Regions from separate parts of the Streptomyces sp. NPDC039424 genome, predicted to be linked through region 2. Evidence: predicted binding sites of a transcription regulator. Region 2 holds the regulator's gene; each other region holds the start of a gene.
The links. Region 2 encodes HrcA, which represses chaperone genes, less so after heat shock. Its sites were predicted from a motif close to TTNGCACTCNGNNNNNCNGAGTGCNAA; they were not measured.
Positions count from the first base shown of each region.

Region 1: the regulator HrcA is predicted to act here: its motif matches at 3,507-3,533, upstream of groES (co-chaperone GroES).
Region 3: the regulator HrcA is predicted to act here: its motif matches at 3,501-3,527, upstream of groL (chaperonin GroEL).

Region 1 is NZ_JBVKAI010000002.1:604,893-611,267, forward strand. Features, by position in the region: gene ACZ7L0_RS07585 (ester cyclase) at 1-582, shown strand, start outside; gene ACZ7L0_RS07590 (membrane lipoprotein) at 660-1,214, opposite strand; gene groL (chaperonin GroEL) at 1,310-2,935, opposite strand; gene groES (co-chaperone GroES) at 3,052-3,360, opposite strand; gene ACZ7L0_RS07605 (polysaccharide deacetylase family protein) at 3,633-4,475, opposite strand; gene ACZ7L0_RS07610 (polysaccharide deacetylase family protein) at 4,472-5,404, opposite strand; gene ACZ7L0_RS07615 (class I SAM-dependent methyltransferase) at 5,495-6,375, shown strand, end outside.
Region 2 is NZ_JBVKAI010000004.1:549,158-555,532, forward strand. Features, by position in the region: gene ACZ7L0_RS13730 (MBL fold metallo-hydrolase) at 1-664, opposite strand, end outside; gene hrcA (heat-inducible transcriptional repressor HrcA) at 829-1,845, shown strand; gene dnaJ (molecular chaperone DnaJ) at 1,846-2,982, shown strand; gene ACZ7L0_RS13745 (nitronate monooxygenase) at 3,208-4,284, shown strand; gene ACZ7L0_RS13750 (16S rRNA (uracil(1498)-N(3))-methyltransferase) at 4,281-5,033, shown strand; gene ACZ7L0_RS13755 (VOC family protein) at 5,063-5,455, shown strand; gene ACZ7L0_RS13760 (hypothetical protein) at 5,397-5,792, opposite strand; gene ACZ7L0_RS13765 (hypothetical protein) at 5,912-6,375, shown strand, end outside.
Region 3 is NZ_JBVKAI010000018.1:41,442-47,816, forward strand. Features, by position in the region: gene ACZ7L0_RS33475 (glucosyl-3-phosphoglycerate synthase) at 1-863, opposite strand, end outside; SAM riboswitch class I at 994-1,160, shown strand; gene thrC (threonine synthase) at 1,179-2,465, shown strand; gene ACZ7L0_RS33485 (MoaD/ThiS family protein) at 2,462-2,737, shown strand; gene ACZ7L0_RS33490 (cold-shock protein) at 3,180-3,383, shown strand; gene groL (chaperonin GroEL) at 3,691-5,313, shown strand; gene ACZ7L0_RS33500 (NADH:flavin oxidoreductase) at 5,494-6,375, shown strand, end outside.

The DNA.
Region 1 (6,375 bases), on a different contig from region 2:
CGCTCGGACGCGTCACACATCGTCGAAGTCGTGGAGTTCCCCTCGTACGAGGAGGCGATGCGCAACTCGAACCTCCCGGAGACCGACCGGATCTTCCGGGACATGGTCGCCCTGTGCGACGAGATGCCGACGTTCACCGATCTGGACGTGGTGCGGGACGAGCAGTTGTCGGTGGACATGGTGCGCCGGTTCCTCCAGGCGCTCGCGACCCCGGGCGACCTGCCGCCGCTCAACGACCTGCTCGACGAGGACATCCACAGCCACGATCCCATCAACCCGCAGGACACGATCGGGCTGGACTCCGCCCGGAGCGAGTACCGGATGTGGCGCGGCGCCTTCGACTTCACCTTCACGGTCGAGGACGTGATCGCCCAGGGCGACCAGGCCTGTGCCCGCTGGACGTGGAACGCCACGCACAAGGGTGACTTCCTGGGGATCGCGCCGACGGGTGAGCAGGTCACCATGACAGGGATGACGCTGTTCCGGTTCGGCGACAACGGGAAGATCGCGGAAACCTGGTGGCAGCACGACCAGCTCGGGCTGTTGCAGCAGCTGGGTGCGCTGGACGCGCTGGAGCGGTAGCCCCCGTACGGGCCCGGAGGGGGATCCCTCGGCAGCCCGGACGCGCGGGTGGTCGCGGGTGGCCACCCGCGCGGCCTCTAGCCGCCCTCCCCCACGCTGTTGTCGGGCGCCCCGTCCCCGTACGAGGGAAGGTCGCCGCGGCGTACCGGCTCGGTCGGTGTCGGCGCCGGTGATGGCAGCAGCGCGGCGAGCTCCGCGGCGGAGGGGCGGTGAACGTTGCGGGCCGCCTCGCGCAGGACCTTGCGGGTGACCTTCTCGCCGCTGATGTGCACCATCTGATCCTTCTGCGGCCTCACGCACTCCTCCTGCTTCGGGCAGGCGGCGGTGGTCACCGCGCCCCGGTCGACGTAGAGGTGGAGGATGCCGCCGTCCTTCGACCAGTAGGAGACGGAGAAGCCGTCGTCCCCGTTCACGCCGACGGACTGCTGGGCGGGCGTGAAGCCGGACACCTCGGTGACATAGACGAGTTCGGGCGCGACCCCCAACGCCCGGACGCGGGCGTCGAGTTCGGACGTGTCGGGGGTGGGAGACGGGGAGTCCCCGGCTCCGGTGGCCGCCTTCTCGGTGCCGCAGCCGGTGAGCAGCGCGGGGAGGAGGAGCAACAGCGGCAGGACTCGCGCGGTACGCATCATGCGCCCATCCTGGCGCACAGATGTTCCACAGGGACGCGAAAACCCGGCACCCCCTCAGAGGTGCCGGGCCTTCACTCAGCGCTTACCGACGTACGTCAGTGGGCGTGGCCGTGGCCGTGGCCACCGGCGGCCGGCTCCTCCTCTTCCTTCTTCTCGACGACCAGGGTCTCGGTCGTGAGGAGGAGGGAGGCGATGGAGGCGGCGTTCTCCAGGGCGGAGCGGGTGACCTTCACCGGGTCGATGACGCCGGCCTTGACCAGGTCGCCGTACTCGCCGGTGGCGGCGTTGTAGCCGTTGCCCTTCTCGAGCTCGGCCACCTTGGAGACGATGACGTAGCCCTCGAGGCCGGCGTTCTCGGCGATCCAGCGCAGCGGCTCGACGGCGGCCTTGCGGACGACCGACACACCGGTGGCCTCGTCGCCGGTCTTGTCGAGGTTGCCCTCGAGGACCTTGACGGCGTGGACCAGAGCGGAGCCACCACCGGAGACGATGCCCTCCTCGACCGCGGCGCGGGTCGCGGAGATGGCGTCCTCCAGACGGTGCTTCTTCTCCTTCAGCTCCACCTCGGTGGCGGCGCCGACCTTGATCACGCACACGCCGCCGGCCAGCTTCGCGAGGCGCTCCTGGAGCTTCTCGCGGTCCCAGTCGGAGTCGGTGTTCTCGATCTCGGCCTTGATCTGGGCGACGCGGCCCGTCACGTCTTCCTTGTTGCCGGCGCCGTCGACGATCGTGGTGTCGTCCTTGGTGACGGTGATGCGGCGGGCGGAGCCGAGCACGTCCAGGCCGACCTGGTCGAGCTTGAGGCCGACCTCCTCGGAGATGACGGTGGCGCCGGTGAGGACCGCCATGTCCTGCAGCATCGCCTTGCGGCGGTCGCCGAAACCGGGGGCCTTGACGGCGACGGCGTTGAAGGTGCCGCGGATCTTGTTGACGACCAGGGTCGACAGGGCCTCGCCCTCGACGTCCTCGGCGATGATCAGCAGCGGCCGGGAGGAGTTCGCCTGGATGATCTTCTCGAGCAGCGGGAGCAGCTCGGCGATCGAGGCGATCTTGCCCTGGTTGATGAGGATGTAGGGGTCCTCCAGGACGGCCTCCATGCGCTCCTGGTCCGTCACGAAGTACGGCGACAGGTAGCCCTTGTCGAAGGCCATGCCCTCGGTGAAGTCCAGCTCCAGACCGAAGGTGTTGGACTCCTCGACGGTGATGACACCGTCCTTGCCGACCTTGTCCATCGCCTCGGCGATGAGCTCGCCGACCTGCTGGTCCTGGGCGGACAGCGCGGCGACGGCGGCGATGTCGGACTTCTCGTCGATCGGCCGGGCCGAGGCGAGCAGGTCGTCGGAGACGGCCTTGACCGCGGCGTCGATGCCCTTCTTCAGGGCGGCCGGGGAGGCACCGGCGGCGACGTTCTTCAGGCCCTCGCGTACCAGCGCCTGAGCGAGCACGGTGGCGGTGGTCGTACCGTCACCCGCGATGTCGTTGGTCTTGGTCGCCACCTCCTTCACCAGCTGGGCACCGAGGTTCTCGTACGGGTCCTCGACCTCGACCTCGCGGGCGATGGTGACGCCGTCGTTGGTGATGGTCGGAGCACCGAACTTCTTGTCGATGACGACGTTGCGGCCCTTGGGGCCGATCGTCACCTTGACCGTGTCGGCGAGCTTGTTGACGCCGCGCTCGAGGGCGCGACGGGCGTCCTCGTCGAACTTCAGGATCTTCGCCATGGCAGCGGGAGCCCTCTCGGAAATCTAGGTGAAAAAGAGACTGCGCCCCGGGCGCCCGGCTTGTTATTGGTCGCGGGGGCCAGGGGCGCAGCTCTACAGCAGATGCTTCGGGTGAACTACTTCTCGATGATCGCGAGCACGTCGCGAGCCGAGAGGACGAGGTACTCCTCGCCGTTGTACTTCACCTCGGTGCCGCCGTACTTGCTGTACAGCACGACGTCGCCGACGGAGACGTCGAGCGGAAGACGGTTACCGTCCTCGAAGCGGCCCGGGCCCACGGCCAGGACGACGCCCTCCTGGGGCTTCTCCTTGGCGGTGTCCGGGATGACCAGGCCAGAGGCCGTGGTCTGCTCGGCGTCCAGCGGCTGGACCACGATGCGGTCCTCGAGCGGCTTGATGGCAACCTTGGAGCTGGCGGTCGTCACGATCCGACCTCCCCCTTCGGAGATCTCACGGGGTTAACTGTCTGAGGTGGCGACCAGGTCGATCCGTCGTCGCGGGTGCCGGACCTGCCCGTCGCTTTGTTGGCACTCTCCAGGGGGGAGTGCCAGACCCGAGACTATGACCGCGATTAGCACTCGGTCAAGCGGAGTGCCAATTGCCGTGCGGCGCGTCCGCGGTAATGGTGGTTTTGTCGTGCGTGTGTGCGACGTGCGCGGGGTGCCGGCCGATGCGGACCGGCGCTTGCGAAGTGCCCTCAGAGGTAGTCCTCCAGACGGCCCACCGTCAGCCCCTGGGCCTGAACCCTGCGCAGGAGGCGGGCCGTGCGTTCCTTCAGGGTGGGGCCGGTGGACTCGTCGGCGCCCACCTGGATGATGTCGCCGGGGCGGAGGTGGTGGTCGCCCTCGGTGTAGGTGAGGTCGTCGGCCGTCATGGACACCCGCCACAGGACGACCGCCGAGACCCCGCAGTCGGCGGCGGCGCGCAGCGTGGTGGTGTCGTACGTGCCGTAGGGCGGGCGGAAGAGGCGGGGGCGCACGCCGAAGCGGGACCTGAGCCTCTCCTGCTGGCCGCAGATCTCGGCGCGTTGGCCGGCGTAGGGCAGTCCGGCCATGGCGGGGTGGTCGAGGGTGTGGTTGTGGACGCCGGCGCCGGCGGACCGGAGGCGGGCGAAGTGGCCGTAGCCGGGGCCGGCGACGCTGTCGGTGAGGAACATGCTGACCGGGAGGCGCAGTTCGCGGACCATGTCGACGAAGCGGGGGTCCTTCTCGGCGCCGTCGTCGTAGGTGAGGAAGACGACCTTGTCGCGGGTGGCCACGCGGTCCACGACGGGGGGCAGGGGCGGCCCCTCCGCACGGGGTGCCCGGCGGCGGGCCGGGAGGCGGGCCGGGGGTTTCGGGGCCGGGGCGAGCGGGGCCCGCAGGCCCCAGTGGCGGTAGGCCATGTCACGGGCGGGCGCCTGGTGCCGTACCCGCTGGGCCGCCTTCTCGCCCAGGCGTTCGATGGGGTCGACGGACTGGGCGCAGCCGGTGAGGAGGAGCGCGGTCCCGGTGAGTGCGGCGGCGGTCAGGGCCCGGCGTGGCCGCCCCCGCCGCCTCACAGGTAGTCCTCCAGGCGGGCCACCGCGTATCCCTCGCGGGTGATCTTGTTCAGGAACCGGCGGACCATGTCGGGCATCGTGCCCTGCCAGTCGTCCCGTCCCCGGAAGTGGGAGAGCACGATGTCGCCGGGGCGCAGCCTCTGGTCGTCCTCCCGGTACTCCCAGTGGTCGACGAAGACCTCCTCGTTCCAGATCGGCGCGTATGCGATGCCGCAGGACTTCGCGGCCCGCAGGGTGTCCCCGTTGTAGTTGCCGTAGGGCGGGCGGAAGACGGACGGGCGCTTGCCGAACTGCTCGCGCATGACCCGCTGCATGCCGCAGATCTCGTCCTTCTGCTCCTCGTAGGACAGACCCGGCAGGTAGGGGTGGGTCAGGGTGTGGTTGTTGAGGGTGACGCCCTTGGCCTGCATCCTTCGGAAGTAGCCGTAGTCGTCCTTCACCAGGTAGTTGCTGAGGAAGGCGGTGTACGGGATCTTCAGGTCGCTCATCATGCGCAGGAAGGCCGGGTCCTTCTCGGCGCCGTCGTCGATGGTGAGGAAGACGACCTTCTGTTTGGTCGGGATCGTGGTGAAGACCGGGGGCAGACGCAGTTCCTCCTGCCCGTCGACCTCGAACCCGTCGCGGGGGGTGATCCTCGGCTTGTGGGCGGGCGGCGCCGGGGGTGTGAGCGGCACGCTCTCCAGGCCCCAGCGCCGGGCGGCGGCGACCAGGGCGGCGCGGGAGGCGCCCAGCCGGGAGGCGTAGTTGTCCAGGGCCTCGGCTGGGGTCCGCTGGTGCTGCTGGCCCGGGGCGGGCCGGGCGCCCGGCTCCGGGCCCGGCACCGTACAGCCGGAGACGAGGGCGGTCACGGCGAGTGAGGCGAGGCCGCCCCGGACGGCCGCTCTTCTCCAGCGCGCACCATTTTTGTCATTTTGTACTACTACTCGCATGGTGCCGGATCCTCGCAGAGCCCCGGACCCGACCGGGCCCGACACCGCCACCGGAGGCGAACCATCCACCGACTGGCCCACAATGAGCCGGTGAACGACCAGCTCCCCTTCCACTCCCTGCTCACCCCCGAGGGCCGCGCCCTGCTCGACGCGGTTCGCGGCACCGCCCCGGCCGACGAACTCGCCGTCGCCACCCGGCTGCGCCGCGACCACCCCGCCGACCTGGTCTCGGCCGCCCTCGGCCAGGCCCGGCTGCGGCAGCGGGCGGCGGCGAAGTTCGGGGCCGAGGACGCGGAACGGATGTTCTTCACACCCCACGGGGTCGAGCAGTCGACGCGGACCAGCGTGGCCACGTACCGGGCGGGGCGGCTGAAGGACCTGGGGGTGACGTCCGTGGCCGATCTGTGCTGCGGGATCGGCGGCGACGCGATCGCCCTCGCCCGCGCCGGGATCCGCGTCCTCGCCGTCGACCGCGACCCGCTGACGGCGGCGGTGGCGCGGGCCAACGCGGAGGAGCTGGGGCTGGGCGAGCTGATCGAGGTGCGGGAGGCGGACGTGACGGAGGTGGACACCTCCTCGTACGACGCCGTGTTCGTGGACCCCGCCAGGCGAGGCGGGCGGGGCCGGATCTTCGATCCGGAGGCGTACTCGCCGCCGTTGTCGTGGGCGGTGGGAGCGGCGACCGGGGCCCGGTGCGCCGCGTTGAAGATCGCGCCCGGTATTCCCCACGAGGCGATCCCGGACGAGGCCGAGGCCGAGTGGATCTCCGACGCCGGCGATGTGAAAGAGGCCGTGCTGTGGTTCGGGACCGGGGCCCGGCCGGGCGCCGTACGGGCCACGCTGCTGCCGGGGCCGCGGTCTCTTCAGGGCCGAGGGCTCCCCGATCCCGGAGTACGCGCCGTCGGACGGTACTTGTACGAACCCGACGGCGCCGTCATCCGGGCGCATCTGGTCGCCGAGGTCGCCGAGTC
Region 2 (6,375 bases):
CGACCACCGCTCCGTGACCGGGCACATACAGCGCGTCCTCGCCGCCGAGGTCGAGGAGCCGGTCGAGGGCGGCGGGCCAGTGGGACGGTACGGCGTCGGGGCCGGCCTGGGGCTCGCCGGATTCCTCGACCAGGTCGCCGCAGAAGACCACCTCGGGGTCGCCGGGGATCAGGATCGCGAGGTCGTGGCCCGTGTGCCCGGGGCCCACGTTGGCCAGCAGCGCCTGCCGGCCGCCGCCGAGGTCCAGCGTCCACTCGCCGGAGACCAGGTGGCGGGGTGCGGGCAGCGAGTCCACCGCCTCGTCCGCCTCCGCCACGGGCAGGCCGTTGCGGACGGCGTCCAGGCGCAGCTCCTCGCGCTCGTACCCGAGCACCGTGTCCATGCCCACCGCGGCGAACAGCTCCGCGCCCGCGAAGGCCGCCGCCCCGAACACGTGGTCGAAGTGGGGGTGGGTGAGCGCGAGATGGGTCACACGGCGGCCGGCCAGCTCCTGCGCCTGCGCACGCAACCGGGCGCCTTCGGCGAGGCTCGACCCGGCGTCCACCACCAGTGCCGTGCCCTCCCCGAGGACCAGCCCCGCCGTGCAGTCCCAGCCCGGCAGCCGGCACCGCCCGATCCCGGCGGCCACCCGCTCCCATCCCAGCTCTTCCCAAGTCACCGTCATACCGCGACGCTAGCGAGGACACTGGTCCCGGGCACGGCGGCACCGGACCGGCCTTGCCCGGGGTGTACCCCACGGCCGTACACTGGGCCGGGGAATGCTGGCACTCGGACGTTCAGAGTGCCAGGACCAGGGCCGCGGGGACGACATCTGGAGGTGTGCGCGGAATGCTGAGTGAACGCAGGCTTCAGGTGTTGCGCGCCATCGTCCAGGACTATGTCGGCACCGAGGAGCCGGTCGGCTCCAAGGCGCTCACCGAGCGGCACAACCTCGGCGTCTCCCCGGCCACCGTCCGCAACGACATGGCGGCCCTGGAGGACGAGGGGTTCATCGCGCAGCCGCACACCAGCGCGGGGCGCATCCCCACCGACAAGGGCTACCGGCTCTTCGTCGACAAGCTCGCGGGCGTCAAGCCGATGACCGCCCCCGAGCGGCGGGCGATCCAGAACTTCCTCGAGGGCGCCGTCGACCTCGACGACGTCGTGGCCCGTACGGTGCGGCTGCTCGCGCAGCTGACCCGGCAGGTCGCCGTCGTGCAGTACCCCTCGCTGACCCGCTCGACCGTGCGGCACGTGGAGCTGCTCTCACTCGCCCCCGCGCGCGTGATGCTCGTGCTGATCACGGACACCGGCCGGGTCGAGCAGCGGATGGTCGACTGTCCGGCGCCGTTCGGCGAGGCGTCTTTGGCGGACCTGCGCGCACGGCTCAACAGCCGGGTCGCGGGTCGCCGGTTCGCGGATGTGCCGCGGCTGGTCGAGGACCTCCCCGAGGGCTTCGACCTGGAGGATCGCGGTACGGTCTCGACGGTGCTCTCCACCCTGCTGGAGACACTGGTCGAGGAGAACGAGGAGCGGTTGATGATCGGCGGCACCGCCAATCTCACCCGCTTCGGACATGACTTTCCCCTCACTATCCGGCCGGTGCTCGAAGCGCTGGAGGAGCAGGTCGTGCTCCTCAAGTTGCTGGGCGAGGCGAAGGATTCGGGCGTGATGGTGCGCATCGGGCACGAGAACGCCCATGAGGGACTCAACTCCACGTCCGTGGTGTCGGTCGGTTACGGTTCGGGCGGCGAGGCAGTCGCCAAGCTCGGCGTGGTCGGACCGACCCGCATGGATTACCCGGGAACGATGGGAGCGGTACGAGCGGTGGCACGGTACGTCGGACAGATCCTGGCGGAGTCGTAAGTGGCCACGGACTACTACGCCGTTCTCGGCGTGCGCCGCGACGCGTCGCAGGAAGAGATCAAGAAGGCCTTCCGGCGGCTCGCGCGCGAGCTGCACCCGGACGTCAACCCGGATCCGAAGACCCAGGAGCGGTTCAAGGAGATCAACGCCGCTTACGAGGTGTTGTCGGACCCGCAGAAGAAGCAGGTCTACGACCTCGGCGGCGACCCGCTCTCGCAGTCCGGCGGCGCCGGTGCGGGCGGCTTCGGGGCCGGTGGCTTCGGCAACTTCTCCGACATCATGGACGCCTTCTTCGGTACGGCGTCCCAGCGCGGCCCGCGCTCGCGCACCCGGCGCGGCCAGGACGCGATGATCCGCATCGACGTCGAGCTGGACGAGGCGGCCTTCGGCACGACCAAGGACATCCAGGTCGACACGGCGGTCGTCTGCAACACCTGCAGCGGCGAGGGCGCGGCGCCGGGCACCTCGGCCCAGACGTGTGACATGTGCCGTGGCCGCGGTGAGGTGTCGCAGGTCACCCGGTCCTTCCTGGGCCAGGTCATGACCTCGCGCCCGTGCCCGCAGTGCCAGGGCTTCGGCACCGTGGTGCCGACGCCGTGCCCGGAGTGCGCCGGCGACGGCCGCGTCCGCTCCCGGCGGACCCTGACCGTGAAGATCCCGGCCGGTGTCGACAACGGCACCCGCATCCAGCTCGCCGGCGAGGGCGAGGTCGGCCCGGGCGGCGGTCCGGCCGGTGACCTGTACGTCGAGATCCACGAGCTGCCCCACTCCACCTTCCAGCGGCGCGGCGACGACCTGCACTGCACGGTCACCATCCCGATGACGGCGGCGGCCCTCGGCACCAAGGTGCCGCTGGAGACGCTGGACGGCATGGAGGAGGTCGACATCCGGCCAGGCACCCAGTCCGGCCAGTCGATCCCGCTGCACGGCCGGGGCGTCACCCACCTGCGCGGCGGCGGCCGGGGCGACCTCATCGTCCACGTCGAGGTCACCACCCCGACCAAGCTCGACCCCGAACAGGAACGCCTCCTGCGCGAACTGGCCCAACTGCGCGGAGAGGAACGCCCGCAGGGTCAGTTCCAGCCTGGGCAGCAGGGGCTTTTCTCGCGGTTGAAGGACGCCTTCAACGGGCGCTGACGCGAGCTGGGATGCGGCTGCCGAGCGACCTGGCCGGGGGTCCGGGGGTTGCCCCCGGGCAGGCACAGTCAGCCTGGGCAGCAGGGGCTTTTCTCGCGGTTGAAGGACGCCTTCAACGGGCGCTGACGCCCCTCCGTAGGGGGTCTGACCGCTGACGATGCCGCTGGGATATGCCAGAGGACGGCCGGATTCGGACTTGTTCGGAGGACGTGACAACATGCCGTCATGTCCTCCGCACTGACCGATCTCTTCCCACATCCGATCGTGCAGGCCCCCATGGCGGGCGGTGTCTCCGTACCGCAGCTCGCCGCCGCCGTCTCCGAGGCCGGCGGACTCGGGTTCCTCGCCGCCGGGTACAAGACCGCCGACGGCATGTACCAGGAGATCAAGCAGCTGCGGAGCCTGACCGGCCGCCCCTTCGGCGTGAACCTCTTCATGCCGCAGCCGGAGTACGCCGAGTCCGGCGCGGTCGAGGTCTACGCCCACCAGCTGGCCGGCGAGGCCGCCTGGTACGAGACGGAGCTCGGGGACCCGGACAGCGGCCGGGACGACGGCTACGACGCCAAGCTCGCCGTGCTGCTCGACAACCCGGTGGCGGTGGTCTCCTTCCACTTCGGCGTGCCGAGCCGGGACGTACTGGACTCCCTGCGCCGTGCCGGAACCCTCACCCTGGTCACCGCGACCACCGCGGAGGAGGCCCTCGCGGTGGAGCGGGCCGGTGCAGACGCGGTCATCGTGCAGGGCGTGGAGGCCGGCGGCCACCAGGGCACCCACCGGGACATCCCGGAGGCGGACGGCACCGGCATCGGCCTCCTCTCTCTGGTCGCCCAGGTCCGCGAGACCGTCGGCATCCCGATCGTCGCCGCCGGCGGCATCATGCGCGGCAGCCAGATCGCCGCGGCCAGGGCGGCGGGCGCGAGCGCGGCCCAGCTCGGCACCGCCTTCCTCGCCACCCCCGAGTCCGGCGCGAACGCCCTGCACAAGCAGGCGCTGACCAACCCGCTGTTCGCCCGCACCGAGCTGACCCGCGCGTTCTCCGGCCGCCCGGCCCGCGGCCTGGTCAACCGCTTCATGCGCGAGCACGGCCGGTACGCCCCGGCCGCCTACCCGGAGGTCCACCACCTGACCTCGCCGCTGCGCAAGGCCGCCGCCAAGGCCGGTGACCCGCAGGGCATGGCGCTGTGGGCGGGACAGGGCCACCGGATGGCGCGGGACCTGCCCGCCGGGCAGCTGGTGGAGACGCTGGCCGCCGAGGCCGAGGCGGCGACGGCGGCCCTGTCCCAGGGCGGTGCGGCCCGATGACGGCGCCGGTGTTCGTGGTCGACTCCCTGGAGGGCGTGGGCCCCGGCTCGGTCGTCGACGTGGCGGGACCCGAGGGGCGGCACGCGGTCTCCGTACGCCGGGTGCAGCAGGGCGAGCACGTGGTGCTCACGGACGGGCAGGGCCGGGGCGCCGCCGGAGTGGTCCTCCGGACGGTCGGGAAGGACCATCTGATCGTCGAGCCGTTCGAGTTTCCGGTGGAACCCGAGCCCAGCCCCCGTATCACCGTCGTCCAGGCCCTCCCCAAGGGCGACCGCGGCGAGCTCGCCGTGGAGACGATGACCGAGACCGGTGTCGACGCGATCGTGCCCTGGGCCGCCGCCCGCTGCATCACCCAGTGGAAGGGCGAGCGCGGCCTGAAGGCGCTCGGCAAGTGGCGCGCCACCGCACGCGAGGCCGGCAAGCAGTCCCGCCGACTGCGCTTCCCGGAGGTCGCGGACGCGGCCGGCACCAGACAGGTTGCCGCACTTCTCGCCAAAGCCGACTTCGCCGCCGTCCTGCACGAGGACCGGGAGTACCCCAGCGAGCCGCTGGCCACCGCACAACTCCCCGCCCAGGGCGAGATCGTGCTGGTCGTCGGCCCCGAAGGCGGCGTCTCACCCGAGGAGTTGGCGCAGTTCGAGGAGGCGGGCGCGAAGGCGTACCGGCTCGGGCGTACCGTACTGCGTACATCGACCGCCGGGACCGCGGCCGTGGCCCTCCTGCTGGGCCGCACCGGTCGCTGGGCCTGACCGCCGGCCCCGGCTGAGGGGGGAAGACCATGGAACTCGCCCAGGTACGGCTGCTCGTAGGCGACTTCGCCGCCTGCTACCGGTTCTACGCCGACGTGCTCGGCCTGAAGCCGCAGTCCGGCGCGACCGAGGGACCGTACGAGAAGTTCAGCCCGGCCATCGGCTCCGCCGGGATCGCACTGCAGGACCGCTCGATGATGGCCCAGGTCCTGGACGAACTGGGCGACACCGCGACCGGCCACCGCTCCCTGTTGGTCCTGCGCGTCGACGACCTCGACGCCTACTGCGCGGAGATCACCGCCCGCGGCGCCACCCTCCTGCACGGCCCGGCCCCCATGACCGAGCGCATGCGCGTCGCCCACCTCAAGGACCCGGAGGGCAATCTGGTGGAACTGCAGGAGTGGCTGCTGCTGCGCACCTGAGGACGACCGCCGGGAACAGCTCCCAGCCGTCCAGTTCCCCGGAGGCCGCGAGCAGTCCACGCTCCCGGGCCTCGTCGACGAACGCGCGGACCACACCGGGCCGGTGCAGGTTGAGCGACTCACCGCTGTCGTCGCCCACGCACCCCGAGTGCAGCCACCCGTCGGGCACGAACCGGCCCGCACCCGCCCGGAAGACGATCCGGATGTGGACCCCGCCCCGGGACAGCGCCAGCACCTCCCGGCAGTCCGTGCCGTCCCGGTGCCGGTGCCGCACGGACCACCGGTGGACCGTCCCCTCCGCGTCGACGAGCCGCCTGACCCTGCGTTCACTGCGCATCCGGCCACCCTAGGCACCCGCCGCCACGCTTGAGCGCCACTATATGGTGACCGGCCCGAACACTTGAGTGGCCATATGCGCTCTACCGTCCCGTCCGCGCCGGTGGCACGCTGCCGTGCATGGGGGCATTGAGGCATATTCGGCACCGGCCCCGCCGCACGCGGGCGGCGGCCGTGGCGGGGCTCGCGGTGGTGGCCGTGGGCGGCGTCGTGGCGTGCGAGCCGGGTGATCTGAGCTCCGCGACGGTCGCGTACACGACCGACACGACCGCGACGGCGAAGCTGGAACGACAGCATGTGAACGTGCGCTGGCTCACGTGCACGGGCAACTACGGCGACAAGGCCTACACACCGGGGAAGACGGCGTCGCCCCGTGAGACCACCGTCGTCAACGTCGACTGCCAGGGACAGACCGACGACGGCCGGAAGATCACGGTCACCGGCAAGGTCACCAAGGCCGTCCAGGGCGCGTGCGTGCGCGGCGACCTCACCGCCAAGGTGGCGGACAAACAGGTCTTCCACGTCAGCGGCCTGGGCGACTGCGACGCGACGACCGGACCGACGTACGCCCCGCCCGTCACCTA
Region 3 (6,375 bases), on a different contig from region 2:
TCGAAGCCCTCCTCGCCCCGCTCGAACTGGGTGAGGGAGGGCCGGATCAGATGGCCGCGGGCCAGACGGAGCTGGGCGGTGCGGTAGATGGCGGCGGCCATCCGGCCGAGCGCCTGCCCGTCCTGGTGCCGGTGCTTGCGTACGCCCACGTCCACCTGGGCGAGGGCGTCCAGGCCCACCAGGTGCAGCGCGTCGACCAGCATGCCCAGCTCCACGCCGTAGCCGACGGGGAAGGGCAGCCGCTCCAGCAGCGTCCGGCGGGCCGCGTACTCGCCGCCGAGCGGCTGCACGAACCCGGCCAGCTGCGGCCAGTGCATGTTCAGCAGCGGGCGCGCCATCAGCTCGGTGACCCGGCCGCCCTGGCCCGCCGCCCCGCCGAGCGGACGGTCGTACATGCCCTTGACCAGGTCCACCTCCGGGTCGGTCAGCAGCGGTCCGACGATCCCCGAGACGAAGTCCGAGGAGAACTCCTTCAGGTCGGCGTCGATGAAACAGACGATGTCCCCGCCGGTGACCAGCAGGGAGCGCCACAGGACCTCGCCCTTGCCGGGCACGGCCGGTATCCGCGGCAGTATGTCGTCGCGGTGGACGACCCGGGCGCCCGCGGCGGCGGCCACCTCGGAGGTGCGGTCGGTGGACCCGGAGTCGACGACGACGATCTCGTCGACGAGCGGGACCTGCTGCATGAGGTCGTGACGGATGATCGCGACGATGTCCCCGACCGTCTCCTCCTCGTTGAGCGCGGGCAGCACGACACTGACCGACTGGCCCGTGCGCTGCTTGGCGGCCAGGAGCCGGTGGAGCGGGCGATCGGTCACGGACCAGGAGCGGGTGCTCAGCCAGCGCTCGACTTCTTCCAGCACAGTCTGCGGCTCCTCACTGTTGTCTCGCGGTTCGGACGACTATCTCAACTGTCCTGGCCTTCGGTTACAGTCTTGAACAACGCGGATGACCATCGCATGTCCGAGGTCGTCGTCGTTCACAACCGCATACCGCTCATCCAGAGGGGCAGAGGGACACGGCCCGATGAAGCCCCGGCAACCCTCCAGTCGGTTCTCGTAGATCGTTTCCGATCGCTTTCGATCGTTTCCGCGAGGCTCCCGGCTAGGGAAGGTGCCAAATCCGTCTCACGGCGAGATGCGTCGTGAGGAAGATGAGGAGAAAGGGCCTCGCCTCACATGGCTGTGCAGACTGTTGCAAGCACCACCGACTCCACCGTAGACCTCGGCCCCGCCGCGGCGCTGAGCTGCCGTGAGTGCGGCCACCGGGTACCGCTCGGACCGGTCTTCGCCTGCGAGGAGTGTTTCGGCCCGCTGGAGATCGCCTACGACTTCTCGGCGTACGACACCGAGGAGCTCCGGGCACGGATCGAGGCGGGACCCGCGAACATCTGGCGCTACGCACCCCTGCTGCCCGTCCCGGCGGACGTGGCGACCAAGCCCAACATCAACCCCGGCTGGACCCAGCTCGTCCAGGCCGACAACCTCGCGCGTGAACTCGGCATCAACGCGTCGCGGTTGTATGTGAAGGACGACTCCGGCAACCCCACGCACTCCTTCAAGGACCGTGTGGTGGCACAGGCACTGGAGGCGGCGCGCGCCTTCGGTTTCACCACCCTCTCCTGCTCCTCCACCGGCAACCTGGCCGGTGCGGTGGGTGCCGCGGCGGCCCGGGCCGGCTTCCGCTCCTGCGTGTTCATCCCGCACGACCTGGAGCAGGGCAAGGTCGTCATGGCCGCGGTCTACGGCGGCGAGCTCGTCGGCATCGAGGGCAACTACGACGACGTGAACCGCTTCTGCTCCGAGCTGATCGGCGACCCGGCGGGCGAGGGCTGGGGCTTCGTCAACGTCAACCTGCGGCCGTACTACGCGGAAGGGTCCAAGACCCTGGCGTACGAAATCTGCGAGCAGCTCGGCTGGCGGCTGCCCGACCAGATCGTCGTCCCGATCGCCTCCGGCTCGCAGCTCACCAAGATCGACAAGGGTCTGCAGGAGCTGATCAAGCTCGGGCTGGTCGAGGACCGGCCGTACAAGATCTTCGGCGCCCAGGCCGAGGGCTGCTCCCCGGTGTCGACCGCCTTCAAGGCGGGCCACGACGTCGTACGGCCGCAGAAGCCGAACACCATCGCCAAGTCGCTGGCGATCGGCAACCCGGCCGACGGCCCGTACGTCCTCGACATCGCGCGCCGCACCGGCGGTGCGGTGGAGGACGTGACCGACGAGCAGGTGGTGGACGCCATCAAGCTGCTGGCCCGCACCGAGGGCATCTTCGCGGAGACCGCGGGTGGCGTGACCGTGGGCGTCACGCGCAAGCTGATCGAGAACGGTGTCCTCGACCCCACCAAGACGACGGTCGTCCTCAACACGGGCGACGGCCTCAAGACCCTGGACGCGGTGGCCGGCACCGGCCTGACCGCTACGATCCGCCCGAACCTCGACTCCTTCCGAGAGGCTGGCCTCGCATGAGCGTGACCGTCCGCATCCCCACCATCCTGCGCACCTACACCGGCGGTCGGGCCGAGGTCCAGGCCGACGGCGCGACCCTCGCCGAGGTCATCGCCGACCTGGAGAAGAACCACACGGGTATCGCCGCGCGTGTCCTGGACGACCAGGGCAAGCTGCGCCGGTTCGTCAACGTGTACGTCAACGACGACGACGTGCGCTTCGAGCAGGGACTGGAGACGGTGACCCCGGACGGCGCGGGTGTGTCGATCATTCCGGCCGTCGCCGGCGGCTGATTGAAGATTGATCAATTACCGTCGGTAACGCCAGTTACCGAGAGTTCATCGAATTGCCCCCTCCGTGAGAGAAACGGAGGGGGCAATTCAGTGTGATTGAGCGCGGTACAGTTGGGGAACCCGCTCCTGATCTCCGGGTCGGTGACCCTGGATTCATGCCGCGCGCCCGACAAGATGTAGCCAAAGTGTGCGGGTCTTTTGCGCCTTTTGAGGCTTTTGTGTAGCCCGACTTGCCCTGAATTCAGCCGAATTTTTGGCAGATTCCCGACCGGGCCCGTCCGGATTTCTCGTCCGATTGACCTGTTGCAGACGGCAGTTGGACAGATACATTCAGCCGCGGTCGACGCGTTCCGGCGCACGCCCCCAATCCATGGGGGGTGAGGTCTGACCCGGATCCGCGAAGTGTGGATCTGTGCAAGGGCCAGTAATAGGGGAGTTAGGCATGGCTCAGGGCACCGTCAAGTGGTTCAACGCGGAGAAGGGGTACGGCTTCATCGCGGTCGACGGTGGTGCGGACGTCTTCGTCCACTACAGCGCGATTCAGATGGACGGCTACCGCACCCTGGAAGAGGGCCAGCGGGTCGAGTTCGAGATCTCGCAGGGCCAGAAGGGTCCGCAGGCCGACATGGTTCGCGTCACCGCCTGAACGTTAATACAAGTGAAGGGCTCGTGCCTCTCGGGGTGCGGGCCCTTCGCCCTGTCCGGGCGGGGGCGCACCCCTGTTCGCGCGCGGCGGAGCGCCCCGCCCAAACCCTGGTAGCCGCTTGCACTCGACCATGCCGAGTGCTAATCATTGGCGTTAGCACTCTGAAGGTGAGAGTGACAGCGAAGGACCGGGTCGGTGAGGCCCGCAGGCCAAGTGGGGCAAGGAACCACGGGGTCCGCGAGCCGTCCGTCGCGGGCGCGGGCGCGGTCCGAAGGAATCACCCCCAGTCCTGGAGGGACCACTTCACATGGCCAAGATCATCGCGTTCGACGAGGAGGCGCGGCGCGGCCTCGAGCGCGGCATGAACCAGCTCGCGGACGCCGTCAAGGTGACGCTCGGCCCCAAGGGCCGCAACGTCGTCCTCGAGAAGAAGTGGGGCGCCCCCACGATCACCAACGATGGTGTCTCCATCGCCAAGGAGATCGAGCTCGAGGACCCGTACGAGAAGATCGGCGCCGAGCTGGTCAAGGAAGTCGCCAAGAAGACGGACGACGTCGCCGGTGACGGTACGACCACGGCGACCGTCCTGGCCCAGGCGCTGGTCCGCGAGGGCCTGCGCAACGTGGCCGCCGGTGCCAACCCGATGGCCCTGAAGCGCGGTATCGAGAAGGCCGTCGAGGCCGTCTCCGCCGCCCTGCTGGAGCAGGCGAAGGACGTCGAGACCAAGGAGCAGATCGCCTCCACGGCCTCCATCTCCGCCGCCGACACCCAGATCGGCGAGCTCATCGCCGAGGCCATGGACAAGGTCGGCAAGGAAGGCGTCATCACCGTCGAGGAGTCCCAGACCTTCGGTCTGGAGCTGGAGCTCACCGAGGGTATGCGCTTCGACAAGGGCTACATCTCGGCGTACTTCGCCACCGACATGGAGCGTATGGAGGCCGTCCTCGACGACCCGTACATCCTGATCGCCAACTCCAAGATCTCCTCGGTCAAGGACCTGCTCCCGCTGCTGGAGAAGGTCATGCAGTCGGGCAAGCCGCTGCTGATCATCGCCGAGGACGTCGAGGGCGAGGCCCTGTCGACCCTGGTCGTCAACAAGATCCGCGGCACCTTCAAGTCCGTGGCCGTCAAGGCCCCGGGCTTCGGTGACCGCCGCAAGGCCATGCTCGGCGACATCGCCATCCTCACGGGCGGCGAGGTCATCTCCGAGGAGGTCGGCCTCAAGCTGGAGAACGCGACCCTGGACCTCCTGGGCCGCGCCCGCAAGGTCGTCATCACCAAGGACGAGACCACCATCGTCGACGGCTCCGGCTCCGCCGACCAGGTCGCCGGCCGGGTCAACCAGATCCGCGCCGAGATCGAGAACAGCGACTCGGACTACGACCGCGAGAAGCTGCAGGAGCGCCTGGCGAAGCTCGCCGGCGGTGTCGCGGTCATCAAGGCCGGTGCCGCCACCGAGGTGGAGCTCAAGGAGCGCAAGCACCGCATCGAGGACGCCGTCCGCAACGCCAAGGCGGCCGTCGAGGAGGGCATCGTCGCCGGTGGTGGCGTGGCCCTCATCCAGGCCACCGCCGTCTTCGAGAAGCTGGAGCTCGAGGGTGACGAGGCGACCGGCGCCCAGGCCGTGAAGCTCGCGCTCGAGGCCCCGCTGAAGCAGATCGCCGTCAACGCCGGCCTCGAGGGCGGTGTCGTGGTGGAGAAGGTGCGCAACCTGACCCCGGGCCACGGCCTGAACGCCGCGACCGGTGAGTACGTCGACCTGGTCAAGGAAGGCATCATCGACCCGGCGAAGGTGACCCGTTCCGCGCTGCAGAACGCCGCCTCCATCGCCGCGCTGTTCCTCACCACCGAGGCCGTCATCGCCGACAAGCCGGAGAAGGCCGCCGCGCCCGCCGGTGGCGGCATGCCGGGCGGTGACATGGACTTCTGATCCTCACCGGGATCACGAGTTCATCGCTGTACGAGACCGAGGGCGGCACTCCCTGGAGACAGGGGGTGCCGCCCTCGGGCGTGTCCGGGATCACAGCGCGGCCGGAATGCCGCGCCGGACGAGTCGGTTTTACTGCATGCGTATGCACATACCGACTGGTCAACCCTGAGGAGCCCCCACGTGACCGTCACCGCCACCGAGTCCGCCGCCCGCGCGGCGCTGATCCTGTCCCGGCCGACGACGATCAACGGCCTGACCGTCCCGAACCGCATCGCGATGGCGCCGATGACCCGTAAGTTCTCCCCGGGCGGCATCCCCGGCGAGGACGTGCTGTCGTACTACGCCCGTCGCGCCGCCGCCGGTGTGGGCCTGATCGTCACCGAGGGGACGTACGTCGGCCACGAGTCGGCGGGTCAGAGCGGCCGAGTCCCCCGCTTCCACGGCGAGGAGCAGCTCGCGGGCTGGCAGAAGGTGGCCGGGGCGGTGCACGAGGCGGGCGGCACCATCGTCCCGCAGCTCTGGCACATCGGCACGGTCCGCAACCAGGGTGAGCTGCCCTACCCGGACGCCCCCTCCGTCGGCCCCTCCGGCCTGCGCATCAACGGCACCGCCGACGCCAAGACGATGACCCGGCAGGACCTGGACGACGTCATCGGAGCGTTCGCCGAGGCCGCCGCCGACGCCGAGCGTATCGGCTTCGACGGCGTCGAGATCCACGGCGCCCACGGCTACCTCATCGACCAGTTCCTCTGGGCCGGCACCAACCGCCGCACCGACGCCTACGGCGGCGACCCCGTGGCCCGTACCCGGTTCGCCGCCGAGATCGTCGCCGCGGTCCGCGAGAAGGTCTCGCCGGAGTTCCCCATCCTGTTCCGCTACTCGCAGTGGAAGCAGGAGGCCTACGACGCCCGGCTCGCCGAGACCCCCGAGGAGCTGGAGGCCATCCTCACCCCGCTCGCCGCGGCCGGTGTCGACGCCTTCCACGCCTCCACCCGCCGCTACTGGTTCCCCGAGTTCGACGGCTCCGACCTCAACCTCGCCGGCTGGACGAAGAAGCTGACC